2 linked regions of the Ketobacter alkanivorans genome follow. Each later gene encodes a partner of the first gene's protein in a complex. Links are inferred from orthologs where the notes say so. Each region holds a gene or a part of one and is shown on either strand. Other genes may lie near its edges.

Region 1 (7,528 bases):
GGCGGTTATATAGCAATAGAATTTGCCTGCATACTGCATAACCTGGGTGTCGATGTTACGCTTAGCTACCGTAAGGAACTTTTCTTGCGTGGTTTCGATGATGATGTAAGAGAGCACTTGAGAGATGAGTTGCTCAGAAAAGGTATTAAAATTCGCTTTAAGCATGATGTTACAGCAATCGCAAAATGCGGCGATAGCCAGTTCAGGGTCAACGATGCATCAGGCAACAGCGAGCAGTTCAACCTGGTCGTCTATGCTACTGGTCGTAGGCCAAAAATCGATGGGTTAGGCCTTGAAAATACCTCGGTATCCATTGCAGAAAATGGCGCGGTGATCGTCGATGATCATTATTGCACGTCTGAGCCAAGCATATACGCAGTAGGTGATGTGATTGATAGAGTTCAGCTGACGCCGGTTGCCCTGGCTGAGGGAATGTACGTTGCCAATACGTTGTTTGCAGACGGTGGCAAGCCTGTAGGGTATGATGCGATACCAACAGCCGTGTTCACGCAGCCTCCTATTGGTACAGTTGGGCTTACAGAACAACAAGCCAAAGATGCCGGCCACGATATCGATGTTTATCGTTCAGTTTTTTCCCCGATGAAGTACAGTTTTTCCCCCCATAAAGAACGCGCGTTGATGAAATTGATTGTTGATAAGAAAACGGATCGGGTATTAGGTGCTCACATGGTAGGGCCTGATGCAGGAGAGATTATACAAGGTATCGGAATTGCAGTTTCCATGGGGGCAACGAAAGCGCAATTCGATCAAACCATTGGTATTCACCCCACAAGTGCTGAAGAGTTTGTCACAATGAGAACGCCAGTAAACCACTAAGCAAATTGAAAGAGAATGTAGATGGATAGTAAGGAATTTACGCTTAAACGGATTGGCATCTATGCCGGGAAAGAAATCGACCCTGATTCAAATGTGCAAGTACAGGAGCTGTTACGCAGTAAATTTAACATACATCTCCCCCAGAGAAAGTCGTTCGATGAATCTTTGGCGTCGACCATAAGCGATCATGAAATCATTTCTTTGATACTTAAGTACCGTGGAATGAAATAGGCGATCAACATGGAGTTGCTGCAGTTCTGCAGGCCAGCGCAACCCCCCTACATTGTTTTGAAAGATACTTGTGAGTAAAATTGGGACACAGTAACGGTTATAAACTCCACCTGACGCTATAGCGTTCACGGATAGCACTTGTATATCTTTTATCATCACAACAGATCGAGCGCACAGTGATGCAATGGCAGCGTCAATTGACGGTTGTTGTGGGCGTCCTGTTGGCCCATGCGGGCGTGCTGGTTTTAGTGTTAAGCCCACATCAGCCTCAGTTGTCACGGGTAGAGCCTCCTCGTATCAGTGGTGTGTTCATTCAGGCACCTCCTGCAGAATTGGTACAAAAGCCATCGTCGAAGCAGCCATCGTCGCAACCAGTTAAGCAACCAACGCCAATATCCAAGCCGAAAACTGATCCAATTCTGCGCCCTAAACCGGATGCGCGGCCTGCTCCAGTTGTAACCGAAATCGATAATCCTACGCCGGATGCTGCCGAACCTGATATTGTTGAGCCTGTATCGCAGCCGCCGGAGCCTTCGCCTGTGCAGGTGGAATCTGAACATGATGAAAGCCTGGGTGCTCCGATCACACCGCCAAGGATTGATGCCTATCATCACAGCAATGCAGATCCAGCTTACCCTTCATCATCCCGGCGCAGGGGGGAGGAGGGAGCGGTTATTCTGGAGTTGGTGGTGTTGGCCGATGGCACTGTCGGTGACATAAAAGTCAAGGTGTCCAGTGGCCATCCTCGATTGGATCGTTCTGCCTTAAAGGCTGTTAAAACCTGGCGCTACACCCCTGCCCAACAAGACGGTAAACCTGTAGATTACCGTTATTTGCAGCCAATCACATTCAGTCTGCATGAACGTTAAACGTGCAGGCATAAAAGGAGTCTTATGGATACCAACGCATATGGTATAGAACATCTCTGGAGCCAGGCCGATTTGGTTATCAGAACGGTGGCCATATTACTGCTGGCCATGTCGGTTGCATCGTGGACTATCATCGTGCAGCGTGCGCTGCATCTGTTTTCTCTGCGGGGCAGTACACGCGCCACGCAGGAATTTTGGCATGCCCACAGTATTGCCGAGGGGATTCAAATTCTGGCCCGAGATGGTCGAAGCAACCCTTTTCGTCATCTTGCCGAAGTTGGGCAGGCCGCGGCGGATCACCATGACACCCATGAGGACGACCTTCATGGCAAGCTGCCGATGGCTGAATGGTTGACCTCCTGCATGCGAGGTTCCATTGATGAAAGCGCAGAGAGTCTGCAGAGAGGCCTTTCCATACTGGCATCAGTAGGATCTACCGCCCCTTTCGTAGGCTTGTTCGGCACAGTATGGGGGATCTATCACGCCCTGGTTAGTATTGGTGTTTCGGGGCAGGCCAGCATCGATAAGGTTGCCGGTCCCGTGGGTGAATCCCTCATTATGACCGCGTTCGGGTTGGCTGTGGCGATCCCGGCGGTATTGGGTTATAACGCGCTCACCCGTCACAATAAGCAGGTGCTGGGTAAGCTGAATCGCTTTGCCCACCAACTTCATGCGTACTTTCTCACCGGTGCACCACTCAAACGTAACGATGACTCGCCCAGGCTGCGTGCGCTGAAACCCGCCAAGGGAGATAAGTAGCATGGCTTTTGGTGGAGGGTTGGACGACGATGATGAGGTAATGAGTGAAATCAATATGACCCCGTTAGTGGATGTCATGTTGGTATTATTGATCATCTTTATTTTAACGGTGCCGGTGTTGACTCACACGGTAAACATTGATTTACCCCAGGCAAACAACGCCCCGAACGACGTTACCCCCCAAACCATAGCGCTAACCGTCACGGCGGACGCCGCCATCCACTGGAATGATGAGGTAATCAGTGGGGAGGTGCTGGCCAACCGCCTGCAGTCCGTCGCTGCTGTTCGGCCGCAACCTGAAATCCAACTGCGGGGGGATAAGGCGGTAGCATACCAGCATGTCATTGCGGTGATGGCGGCGGCGCAACAGGCAGGGATCGAAAAACTGGGCTTTGTGACCGAACCGATCCCTCAATAGATGAATTTCTACCAAAACAATCATCAAGACGTTTAAAATTGGTAGGATTTGACTAGGTTTTGCGCGAAAATATGTCGCTCTGCTAACACATAAAGCGCTCAAAACGTTCCCATGTTTGCGCATTACCTATGACACTTTATGTGAGGGGCAGCGTAGTTATGATCAATCAATGATCGTTTCTTCCTGTAACGATCCAATACTTTTTGGAGAAGCCTCCCATGAAATTAGCCAGTTTGTGGCGTTACCCAGTGTCTGTTTTTGGACTTCTTTCGATTAGCCTCGGTGCCCACGCTGAGACGCTTCATATATACAACTGGTCAGATTACATAGCCGAAGATACCGTAGCCAACTTTCAGGAACAGTCTAAAGTCAAAGTCAGTTATGACGTTTACGACTCTAACGAAGTGCTCGAAGCTAAATTGCTAGCGGGTAAGAGCGGCTATGATTTGATTTTTCCAACTGCGCGCCCATTTGCCGATCGCCATATCAAGGCCAAGCTGTACCGGCCTCTGGATACCAGCAAGCTCAGTAACTATGCCAATGTCGACCCAGTGATTTTAAAATCATTGGCCGATATAGATCCCGGTAATGCGCATTTGGTGCCTTACATGTGGGGTACCACAGGCATTGGATACAACGTCAAAAAAGTCAAAGCCATCCTGGGCGATGAAATGCCGCTGGACACCTGGCGTCTGGTTTTCGATCCCGAAATTGTCGCCAAGCTCAGCGCATGCGGGGTGGCGTTAATGGATGACCCGACTGAAGTTTTCGTCGCCGCCAGAGCATACCTGGGGAAAAACACAGAGGACTTTAGCTCCCCTGCGATTGACGAAGCCGCTGCAGTGATAAGTAAAGTGCGATCTGGTATCCGTTATTTCCACAGCTCACAGTATATTAACGATCTGGCCAATGGCGACATCTGTGTTGCGCATGGCTATTCCGGTGATGTACTGCAGGCTCGTGACCGTGCTGCTGAAGCCAAGAACGGGGTAGAGATTGCCTATGCGGTACCAGCCGAAGGCGCCGTGGTATGGACGGATGTGATGGCTATCCCGGCGGATGCTCCCAATCCAGAAGCTGCCCACAAATTTATCAACTACTTACTGAATCCTGACGTTATCGCCAATATCACCAACTACGTCGCGTACGCTAATGCCAATATAAAAGCCACGGATTTGATTGATGAAGAAATTCGTAATGATCCCGGTATTTATCCACCATCCACCACGCGTGAACATTTACTGGTGTTAAAGACCCCTAGCGACAAACAGGTTCGGGTTATGAATCGCACCTGGACACGGGTTAAAACCGGGATCTGATGTAGGGTTTTATTACTAATGGTTGAGCAATCCACCGTCGACACGGCAGATGATTTCATCGTCAAGCTCGAAGACATCAATAAGCACTTTGATGGCGTGTATGCATGCGATGACATCAGCTTGAATATCCAGCGAGGTGAGTTTTTTTCCTTGTTAGGCCCCTCAGGCTGCGGAAAAACCACCTTGCTGCGTATTCTTGCCGGTTTTGAGGCGCCCAATAAAGGGCGCGTCATCATAGATGGGATTGATATGACATCCGTTCCGGCCTACCTACGGCCTGTGAACATGATGTTTCAATCCTATGCCCTGTTTCCCCATATGAACGTAGAACAAAATATTGCATTCGGTTTGAAGCAGGAGCCGATGCCGAAGGCACAACGCAATGACCGTGTTCGCGAGATGATGGCGCTGGTACAACTAGAAAAGCACGCCAAGCGTAAACCTCATCAATTATCGGGTGGGCAGCGTCAACGGGTCGCCTTGGCTCGGGCATTGGCAAAACAGCCCAAGCTGTTATTGCTGGATGAACCGTTAGGGGCGTTGGACAAGAAATTGCGAGAACAAACCCAGTTTGAGTTGGTAAATCTGCAAGCCAGGCTGGGTATCACTTTTGTGGTTGTTACTCATGACCAGGAAGAAGCGATGACCATGTCCAGCCGAATTGCTTTAATGAATAATGGGCGTATCGAACAACTCGATTCACCGCGACGCCTGTATGAGTTTCCCGCTACCCGCTACGCGGCTGATTTTATCGGCTTGGTTAATTTGTTCGAAGGTCACGTTGTTTCACATGAGAATGACACGGCGCTGATTGACTGCGAGCAAGCAGGTACACTGCTTCGTGTTCATCACAGCCAGCCTTTGGCGGCAAACATGCCAGTCACCGTTGCCATGCGTCCCGAGAAAATACGCCTGCACAATCAGTACGACGGCCAACCGAACCAAGTGCGGGCGGTTATTAAGGAGATCGCCTATCTTGGTGATATATCCATATACCATGCTGAATTGGAAAGTGGCAGGCGAGTGAAGTTTACCTTGCCGAATGTTCAGGCGTTGGCCGAACAACCATTAACTTGGGAGCAAACCGTTGTGCTCGGTTGGAATGCCGACAGTTGTAATGTGCTTACACAATGAGTAAGTTGTTAAGTTATATCGGTATGGATGGGCTGAATAGCCGATCCCGACATTTGATCGTTGCTGTTCCCTGGTTCTGGTTGGTCATATTTTTTATATTGCCATTCCTGTTTCTACTTAAGATCAGCCTATCTGAGTCGCAACTGGCCCAACCTCCATACCTTGATATGATACGAGGTGATGGCGAGGGCCTACTTACTATATTTATTAACGGCGCAAACTATTTGTTGCTGTTACAGGATTCATTGTACGTAAGCGCATTATTAGGGTCACTAAAGGTTGCCGTAATATCCACAGCACTGTGTCTGATAATTGGATACCCCATGGCCTACGCAATTGCCAGGGCCCCGGAAAGTCGACGCATGCCGTTGCTTATGTTGATTGTTTTGCCGTTTTGGACTTCATTTCTAATCCGTGTGTACGCATGGATAGGTATCTTGAAAAACAATGGACTGCTAAACAATCTATTGCTGTGGTTAGGCCTGATTGATGAGCCTATTGATATTTTGTACACGCCGATTGCTGTGTACATCGGTGTCGTATACAGCTACTTGCCGTTCTTGATTCTGCCGCTATATGCCACCTTGGTTAAACTGGATAACACATTATTGGAGGCAGCAGCAGACTTAGGCTGCCGACCATTCAAGCAATTCATAACGGTTACTCTACCTTTATCTATGCCGGGCGTCATCGCTGGTTCTATGTTGGTATTTATACCTGTGGTTGGCGAGTTTGTTATTCCTGATCTATTGGGTGGGCCGAATAGTCTGATGATCGGCAAACTGCTTTGGACTGAATTTTTCAGTAACAAGGATTGGCCGATGGCATCTGCGCTGGCCTGCGTGTTACTGGTGGCGCTAGTCGTGCCGTTTGTATTGTTGCGCCACTATGAACGAAGAGCAAGCGAGGAGGGTGGATGAAGATTCGATTCCCTTGGCTTGTTACGGTTCTACTATTAGGTTATGCCTTTCTGTATATTCCAATAGTAAGCCTGATCGTTTATTCGTTTAACGAAAGCCGACTGGTTACCGTATGGAGTCGCTTTTCTACTAAGTGGTATGCAGAGCTTTTGCACAACGACCCGTTGTTGAGCGCAGCATGGTTGAGCATTAAGATTGCATCGATTAACGCCACTTTGGCGGTGATTCTTGGCACATTGGCGGCACTAGCCTTGGTGAGATTTGGCAAACTAAGAGGTAGTCGTAGCCTGGGTGTTATGATCACGGCGCCTTTGGTTATGCCAGAAGTCATGACAGGCCTATCACTGCTGTTGCTATTTATTGCTTTAGAGGGTGTGTTTGGGTGGCCCTCAGGCAGAGGGCTTACTACCATTGTTCTTGCTCATACCACTTTTTCTATGGCCTATGTCGCGGTCATCGTGCAAAGCCGCCTGGGTAGTATGGATAGATCACTGGAAGAGGCAGCCATGGATCTCGGCGCAACGCCGGTGAGGGTATTCTTCTATATTACCTTGCCAATTATTTCCCCAGCCTTAATCGCGGGCTGGTTACTTGCATTTACGCTGTCCATGGATGATTTAGTGATTGCAAACTTCGTTTCGGGCCCTGGAGCTACCACATTACCTATGATGGTGTATTCCAGTGTAAGATTAGGGGTAAGCCCTCAAATCAATGCACTGGCGGCTATTATCGTTGTAGTTGTGAGTATCGCAGTGCTGATTGCCGCAGTTATTCTGCAAAGGCAGGCGAAAAATCGTTAGATTGAAATCGTAGTGATCGGCATTGCAAGTTCGGTGTTACGTATTGTGGTTACCGCTGTAGTGCCATTAGCCTGATATGGACGTAATTTTTAACAAAATATGATCGATTAGGTTTTACTGTATTATTGTTAAGAACATACTTTAGTGTCGCCTGTAGGCTAGCTGAATGTGATTTCTTTGGTAACTTCTATTTCGAATCGTAGTACAGTGTGATTCGTATCCCTAAATGACTGTTAATGGA
Region 2 (7,550 bases), 3.8 Mb from region 1 along the record:
GGCGCTCCAGGTGCGATCCAAGTTCTTGGCCAATATGAGTCATGAAATTCGCACCCCGATGAACGGCATTTTGGGTATGCTCGAGTTAATCGATAACCCAGAACTGGATTCTGTGCAGCGAAACTATATTGATATTGCGCGCCGCTCAGGCAAGACGCTGTTGGCTTTGATCAATGAGATTCTGGACCTGTCAAAGATTGAATCGGGCAAGTTGGTGTTAGAACAGAATGCATTCAGCTTGAGGGAGCTAATCCAGGATCTTTCCAGTCTTTACAGTCAGCAGGTTAAGAATAAGCACCTGACTATCCGGGTTATGGTGGATTCGTCGGTGCCAGATTACATTGTTGGGGATCGCACACGGTTATGGCAGGTGCTTACGAATCTGATTAGCAATGCAATTAAATTTACTCGGCGAGGTGGTGTCATTATAAAACTGGACACAGTCTACGAAGGAGGGCAGAGGCTGCGCTTTGCCGTAGTGGATACCGGAATTGGTATTGCCAATAGTGAGCAGGAGTCCATTTTCGAAAGCTTTCAACAGGCGGATGGTACAACCACTAGGGAATACGGAGGTACTGGGCTTGGCTTGAGTATAAGCCGTAAGTTGGTGACACTAATGGGAGGTGTATTGAGGCTCGCATCTGAGCCGGGAGAGGGCAGTGAGTTCAGTTTTACATTGCCTTGCTGTATTGCCGATGATGCAGATGTTGCCAAAATAGAAGAGGAAGAGCGCCAGCAAAACGATGTGGATTTCTCTTCTTATCGGGTGCTGATAGTTGAAGACAATGAGGTTAATCAAAAGGTGGCTCAGGGAATCCTGAGTAAGCTAGGTGTGCAACATATTTATCTTGCCTCTAATGGGTTGGAGGCCTTGCAATACTTAAGGGGGGCTATGGTGGATATTGTTTTTATGGATGTGCAAATGCCGGTGATGGATGGATTTGATGCGACCCGGCAAATTCGAAAATTTGATAAGCTGGCACATTTACCTATCGTCGCTATGACGGCTAATGCTATGGATGGGGATCGTAAGCGCTGTTTGGATGCGGGTATGAATGATTACCTGTCCAAACCTATTAAACTTGAGTTAGTACGCCAAAGTATGCTTCGAAATCTAGTTGATGTGGTCAATATAGACGTTGATTCGGCCGCGAATAGCTAAGTAATACCCTTCTCTACTATTGTTGTTTTATTGTTTGGGCAGTATAACGTAGTCAGTGGGTAACTATAGGAAATCAAATGAATTCTTTGATCCAAATGATGGCAGGGTGCCTGCTTGCGGCGTTTGCCTGTGCCGGAATAGGCCAATCCCTGAATGACAGTGTAGAGTTGACTGTAGATCTGCAGAAACAGGCAGTTCAGTCACAGCAGAGCATCAATAAGATAGTTAACGACACGAATGCCATGCTGGAAGAGTATCGCCGTTTGTTGCTGGATGCCGATTATCACCAGGTGTATTTGAATCAGCTTACCCAGGAGTTACATCAGCAGCAATTGGAGCGAGAAAGCCTTCAGCTGCAGATTGAACGAATCCAACTGACCGAAAAACGCTTGGCTCCACTTTTGGCGAGCATGGTGCAAACCCTGGAGCGCTTTGTGGTGCTGGATTTACCGTTCCAGCAGCAAGAGCGTATTGACGCTGTATTACTGCTCCGTGAGCGACTGCATAATTCACAGCTGCCGTTGGTGGATCGATTTCAACTGGTTATGGAAGCATTCCAGGTAGAGCTGGAATACGGCCATACCCTTGAAGCATATCGGGAAAAAATAGATTGGCAGGGGCAAAAGCGCAGTGTCGACTGTTTGCGAGTAGGCAGATTGGCGTTGTATTTTATGACCCAGGATGGCGCTGAGGTTGGTTATTGGAACAGGCAAGAGAAGCAATGGCTGCCGCTGTCATCCGAGTACAGTCGGGTAATACGCGAGGGCGTGGCTGTTGCGAAAAGCCAGCAGGCACCGAAATTACTGACGTTGCCAGTGATGGCCGGAGTCGCGCCATGAGTCTATACAAAAAACTATGCACATTCTCCTTGATATGTGGCTTGGCTTTTATTGCCCCACTTAATAGCGCATCCGTTGTGGCGAGCCCAATGGATGCAGCACCAGACTCACTGCAGGCGTTATTGGAACAGGTTAAACAGCAGCGTCAGCAGGAAAAGAACGAGCTGCTGCAGCGAGAACAGCGTTTCAAGCAGGCGCAGAAGCAGCAGAAAATTCTGCTGGATCAGGCCCGATCGGAAAAACTCAAGCATGAAAGGACGCTGCAGCCATTGCAGCGAGAGCTTGAAATGGGCACCCAGGAGCTGGCCGCCTTGCGCAAAGACCTGCAGGAGAAAAGCCAGAATCTCAGGGATTTGCAAGGCGCTTTCAATCGCATTGCTGGAGAAGTAGCGGCCACCCTGAAGCAATCCATGGTGTCGGCCGAACGCCCGCAGCGAAATGCCGACCTGGCTCGGCTTGCAGCGCTACAAACCTTGCCCGAAATAGGTGATCTGGAGCTACTTTGGTTATCTATGCAGGATGAGATGACGGAGTCTGCACAAATTGCCCAATATAGGGGCGAGTACGTGGATGCCAGTGGTGCTATTACAACGGCGGAGCTGACCAGGGTAGGATTGTTTACCGTATTCAGCCGTGACGGGTTTCTTCGTTATGTACCAGAGAGTAACGAACTGCTTTTACCCGCGAGGCAGCCTTCAGCCCGATATCTTGATGCAGTAACGAATTGGTCAGCGAGTGCTTCTGCCATGAATGTCGCTGTGATTGATCCAACTCGTGGTGCGTTGATCAATCAACTCAGCCACTCACCCTCTGTGGCAGAGCGTGTTGAGCAAGCTGGCTTGATCGGCGTAATCATTCTGGCATTGGGAGGGCTAGGAGCCATAGTGGCGTTGTGGCGTGTATGTTGGCTGAGCTGGGTTTCTTTGAAAGTAAATCTTCAGCTTAAAAGTGTTGGGACACCTTCGGATAAAAATCCGTTGGGCAGGGTTTTAATAAAGGCTGGCGGGTTTTCAACGGATAATGATGAGAACTATCAGTTTAAACTGGATGAGGCGGTGCTTACAGAATTGCCGGCGTTAGAAAGAGGGCAAAATTTCATTAAGTTGCTGGCTGCGGTGGCACCTTTGCTGGGGCTGCTTGGGACGGTAACGGGCATGATCCTCACCTTTCAGTCCATCAGCTTATTTGGTAATGGCGATCCAAAACTAATGGCTGGCGGCATATCCCAGGCCTTGATGACAACGGTGCTTGGGTTGGTTGTGGCTATTCCTTTGCTGTTTAGTCACAGTTTTGTAGTGTCTCTTTCACGCAGCTTAGTGCAGCGTCTGGATGAGCAGAGCGCGGGCTTGTTGGTGCGTCGCCTGGAACAGGTCAGGGCAGGCAGTGGCAGGTCTGGCAATGATTGATCCCTGGCAGGATATTAATGCGTTTGCAGAGCAGGGTGGGCCTGTGATCTGGTTGTTGCTGATTCTGAGTTGCCTGCTTTGGACATTAATTATCGAGCGGCTTTGGTATTTCTGGTTTGGGGTGTCTGGCAATGCAGATGCGCTGAGAGTTCAGTGGCAACAGCGTATCGATCGTCAGTCCTGGTGTGCCCACCGGGTGCGGGATGCGTTCATTGCCGAAGTCAGTATCCGACTGCATACTTTTTTGCCTCTTATTAAAGCCCTTGTTTTGCTTTGCCCTCTTCTTGGATTGTTGGGTACGGTTACCGGGATGGTGACCGTGTTTGATGTAGTCGCAGTTGAAGGTTCCAGCGATGCGCAAGCCATGGCTCGTGGCGTGTTTCGAGCCACTTTACCTACAATGGCCGGCCTGGTGGTATCCATCAGTGGTTTATATATGTCGGCTCAGTTACAGCGTTGGGCCGACAACAGGGTAGCCAGGTTTGCGGATAGCCTGCCCATTGGCAGCGATGATCAAGCAGTGGAGGCGAGCCATGGCTGTGCGTAGACACCGACCAGGAGATCAAGAGACTGAACTGGATTTAACACCCATGTTGGACGTGGTGTTCATCATGTTGATCTTTTTCATAGTTACAACATCATTTGTGAAGGAATCAGGTATCGCCGTAAATACCCCAGAGGCTGAAACGGCTCAGCGACAGGAAAGCGCAAATATACTGATAGCAATACATGAATCCGGGGATATCTGGATCGATGGGAGGCCCATTGATGTACGCGCACTGAAAGCACAGGTTGCCCGTATGCATGCAGAAAACCCGCAGGGAACGGTGGTGGTTCAGTCTGATGAAAAAGCAGATACCGGTGTGCTGGTAAAAGTCATGGATCAGATCCGTTTGGCGGGAATTCAGCAAATTGCCGTTGCCGCACGGCGAGCAGGATCATGATATTGCGATTATTTGTAAGCGGTTTGCTTGCAGTGCTTGTTTCTGTGTTGTTGTTTATCTTTATGATCAGGTTGCTGAGTGGGGAAACGATTCAGCAAAACATCGATCAGGCGGTAACACGCATGCAGTTTGTTGAGCCCCCACCGGATGAAGCAGAGCCCCAAACCACTCCCGAGCAGGCAGTTGCATCTGAACCGTCTTTCGCGGAGGAAAGCATGATGCCTGTTGCAACGTTGCCGCAAACGGTAGCGGCACCCGCACCCAGTGCATTACCGCAGCCGAAAATGAGCAGTAACGCCTTTAATGTGCCAGCACCAAAGTCCAGTTGGAGCGCGCCGCTCAGTGGTGATGCTTTTCAAGCAGGCGAAAAAGGCAAAGGTTTCGTTGAAGTTATACCGTTGGCCACGCGGCGTCCCAATATTCCTGAGGTGGCTTGGGAAAATAAGATAGATGGCTGGGTATTGGTGGCATTTACTTTGAAGCCAGATGGTCGTACTGCCAATGTTCGGGTGCTGGATGCGCGGCCCGGTGGTGTCTATGAAGACAATGTCATTCGTGCTGTTCAGGACTGGCTTTACGATATGAGGAGTATCAAGCACAAGGGCGATATTATTCTTACCCAGAAAATTGAACTTTTCTGGCGTGATTATCCTGATAACACCCCATACCTTGATTAGGATGACTTAATGCGTATTCCAAGCAATGCAGTGCTCCTTACCTTGGTTATTCTACTTTTGGAATCGGTGTCGCCGTCGGCTCTGGCGGAACAGTACCGAAGCAAGCTACTGCTGAATCCAGGTCAATCACTGGATGAGGCTGCCAGTGTTTCCATCGAGCAGTTGGAAGCACAGTTTGGCGATATTCGGCAGGATTATGCGCGCTCCAGTGCCGGTGTTCAGTTGGCGCGACATTATGTTGAGCAGCGTAATTATGATAAGGCGGTTGCCTACTATAAGGAGGCACTTGCTGCACAGGGGTTATCGGATGTTGTTAACCGGGATCTGCACCGAGAGCTGGCGGGTGTTTATCTTGCCATGGGCAGTCCGGATCTTGCGCTGCAAACCTTATCATCTTTGGGGCATCAGCCGCCGCTTAAGGATCCACAAACGCTGCTCACCTACGCTCATATCTATTATGCATTAAATGATTATTTGCAGGTTGCTTCTACCCTTGATCAACTGTTCTCACTGCTAACGCCGGACCAAGAAGCTTTGTATCAGCAAATGATCGCGTTGGCCTATCAGATTCAGGATTACGATCTGTGTGCCTCAGCGTTAGAGCAGCAGTTGAATTATGACATGAGTAAAAGCGACTATTGGTTTCAATTAGTGGCGGTGCTGCTGAAACAAAATAAGGCGCAACAAGCGCTGGCTTATCTTGCATTGGCTGAATTGCAGGGAATGGCGTTCAGTGAACAGAATGTTCTGTTGTTGGGCAGCCTTTATGCATCCCAAGGGAACCCCTATAAAGGTGCTGAGGTGTTGTCTGAGGCAATCTCTCAAGGGGTGGTGAGTGCTACCGGTGAACACTACCGAGTTCTGTTTGAATACTGGCTGCATGCCCAAGAGCAAAAGCGTGCTCTCCAGGCGCTGCAACAAGCAGCGACCCTGACCAGGGATGCTGAGTTGTATCTTTATTGGGCCCAGATGTTGATGCAGAATCAGAACTGGAAGCAGATGCATAATGTCATGATGGATTTCTGCGGTAAGGCTGTACCACCTCTGATGGTGGGGCGTGCGAATCTGATGTTAGGCATCAGTGAGTATAAATTAAATCGCCCTCAGAAAGCCTTTCAGGCATTTGCCAACGCCACACTGGTGGGCGGTGCTAATGATTTGGCTGGGCAATGGTTGGATCGATTGGAGGCAGAAGGCATAATGGGCAATATTCCCGCGCGACCGTCTGGACCTTGTCAGGCAATTGCTGGATAAGAGCGAGCGGCCTTAATTTCCGACCAAAAAGAATAATATGAACATTAGGCTTCTGTTTTGTTTGATTTGTACTGTGCTGCCTGCTTGTGCAGTTACCACGGAGGATTGCGGCCAATTACCGGATGATCAAACGATTGGTAATGCCGGCTGTATGATTGTTCAGGATGGCAAGCTACTGATGATACAGCAAAGAATCAGTGGCCTTTGGGCTCTGCCTGGCGGTACAGCCGAGCCTGGGGAGCGCGCTGTTTGTTCTGCACAGCGAGAAACCTACGAAGAAACCGGTTTCAGGGTTCAGGTGCGTCATAAAATTCGTGAGTTCGGAAATGGTTTCCAGCTTTATTCGTGTGAGCTCGAGCAGCGTAGCTCGGGGGGGCCGTTAGATAAGGTGGAGGTTGCTACTTATAGTTGGTTTGATCAAGTTCAGCGTCAGTCAGTTCCCCTTCGATTTGAACAGCAACGTGCATTGGTTGATCAATTGGTGCTGGAGGAGCAGGCGCGTAAGCAGCCTACTGCTCCATAGTATCAGAGTTGGGCTCAGGATGAGGTTGTCGCCTCTTTGATCACCGCAGGGCCGGTCACGCCTTCAATGGCATCTTGCAACTCCTTGCGTAAGCCCAGTATGAAGGCTACTTCTGCCGCCACAAACAAAGGGCCGATGGCCAGACCCATTATATCGTCGATAAAAGCAGGTTTGCGGCGCTCATAAACGTGACCGACGAACTGAATAATCCAGCCTACGACAAACAGACCAATACCACTTAGCAACCATAGCTCAGTTGATAGTGCCGCCAGGGCGTTGCCGATCCACAGGCTTATAATCAACGCTGCCACCATGGCCATGCCAAAACGTAAATCAAGCTTGATGTAGTAGGTGCTGGCGGCAACAACAACCAACAGTGCCGGTGTCAACGCTATGCCCATGATATTGAGCTCCGGGCGTGCCAGCAGGGTTGCGACTGCCACCACTATCAAAGGTATACCCACAAAGTGAGTGATGATATTGCGCTTGTCGCGGTGGTAGCTGGCGTACTGTGTGAGCTGTTCAGTCAAGCTTCTCATTCTTGGATCCTCTGCTGCTTTGGCCTGGGCATATATTATCACGCTTATGCTAGCCGCAGGGGGGATGCTAAGTCTGTCATCTGGCTGACATTGGTGGCAGGTTTCCGAGCTTCTGCAGCGCATTCAGATCGCAAATTTCAATGCCGCCGTATACCAGTTTAACAATGCCATTTGCTTCGAGATCTTTGAGGATCTGATTTGTGGTT

The links.
Region 2: the proteins of Kalk_RS00415 (region 1) and Kalk_RS16670 are in contact, whole or in part, in a cryo-EM structure (PDB 9DDO), measured with the Escherichia coli proteins. The link is inferred for Ketobacter alkanivorans from one-to-one orthologs.

What each region holds. Positions count from the first base shown.
Region 1 is NZ_CP022684.1:86,125-93,652, forward strand. What follows is about bases 1,429-4,405. They hold Kalk_RS00415 (ExbD/TolR family protein), read left to right. Parts: upstream 1,429-2,697; coding sequence 2,698-3,114; downstream 3,115-4,405. Other genes in these bases: Kalk_RS00405 (energy transducer TonB), read left to right, coding at 1,429-1,937; Kalk_RS21630 (MotA/TolQ/ExbB proton channel family protein), read left to right, coding at 1,962-2,696; Kalk_RS00420 (polyamine ABC transporter substrate-binding protein), read left to right, coding at 3,333-4,405. Also shown: gorA (glutathione-disulfide reductase), read left to right, coding at 1-837; more of Kalk_RS00405, read left to right, coding at 1,248-1,428; more of Kalk_RS00420, read left to right, coding at 4,406-4,433; Kalk_RS00425 (ABC transporter ATP-binding protein), read left to right, coding at 4,452-5,567; Kalk_RS00430 (ABC transporter permease subunit), read left to right, coding at 5,564-6,487; Kalk_RS00435 (ABC transporter permease subunit), read left to right, coding at 6,484-7,287. UniProt on the Escherichia coli protein: Involved in the TonB-dependent energy-dependent transport of various receptor-bound substrates.
Region 2 is NZ_CP022684.1:3,909,363-3,916,912, forward strand. Bases 3,189-6,187 are described here. They hold Kalk_RS16670 (energy transducer TonB), read left to right. Parts: upstream 3,189-4,347; coding sequence 4,348-5,028; downstream 5,029-6,187. Other genes in these bases: Kalk_RS16655 (MotA/TolQ/ExbB proton channel family protein), read left to right, coding at 3,189-3,407; Kalk_RS16660 (MotA/TolQ/ExbB proton channel family protein), read left to right, coding at 3,385-3,954; Kalk_RS16665 (ExbD/TolR family protein), read left to right, coding at 3,941-4,351; Kalk_RS21265 (tetratricopeptide repeat protein), read left to right, coding at 5,038-6,187. Also shown: Kalk_RS16645 (hybrid sensor histidine kinase/response regulator), read left to right, coding at 1-1,162; Kalk_RS16650 (DUF3450 domain-containing protein), read left to right, coding at 1,240-2,001; more of Kalk_RS16655, read left to right, coding at 1,998-3,188; more of Kalk_RS21265, read left to right, coding at 6,188-6,282; Kalk_RS16680 (NUDIX domain-containing protein), read left to right, coding at 6,320-6,805; Kalk_RS16685 (Mpo1 family 2-hydroxy fatty acid dioxygenase), read right to left, coding at 6,820-7,344; Kalk_RS16690 (Crp/Fnr family transcriptional regulator), read right to left, coding at 7,421-7,550. UniProt on the Escherichia coli protein: Interacts with outer membrane receptor proteins that carry out high-affinity binding and energy dependent uptake into the periplasmic space of specific substrates such as cobalamin, and various iron compounds (such as iron dicitrate, enterochelin, aerobactin, etc.).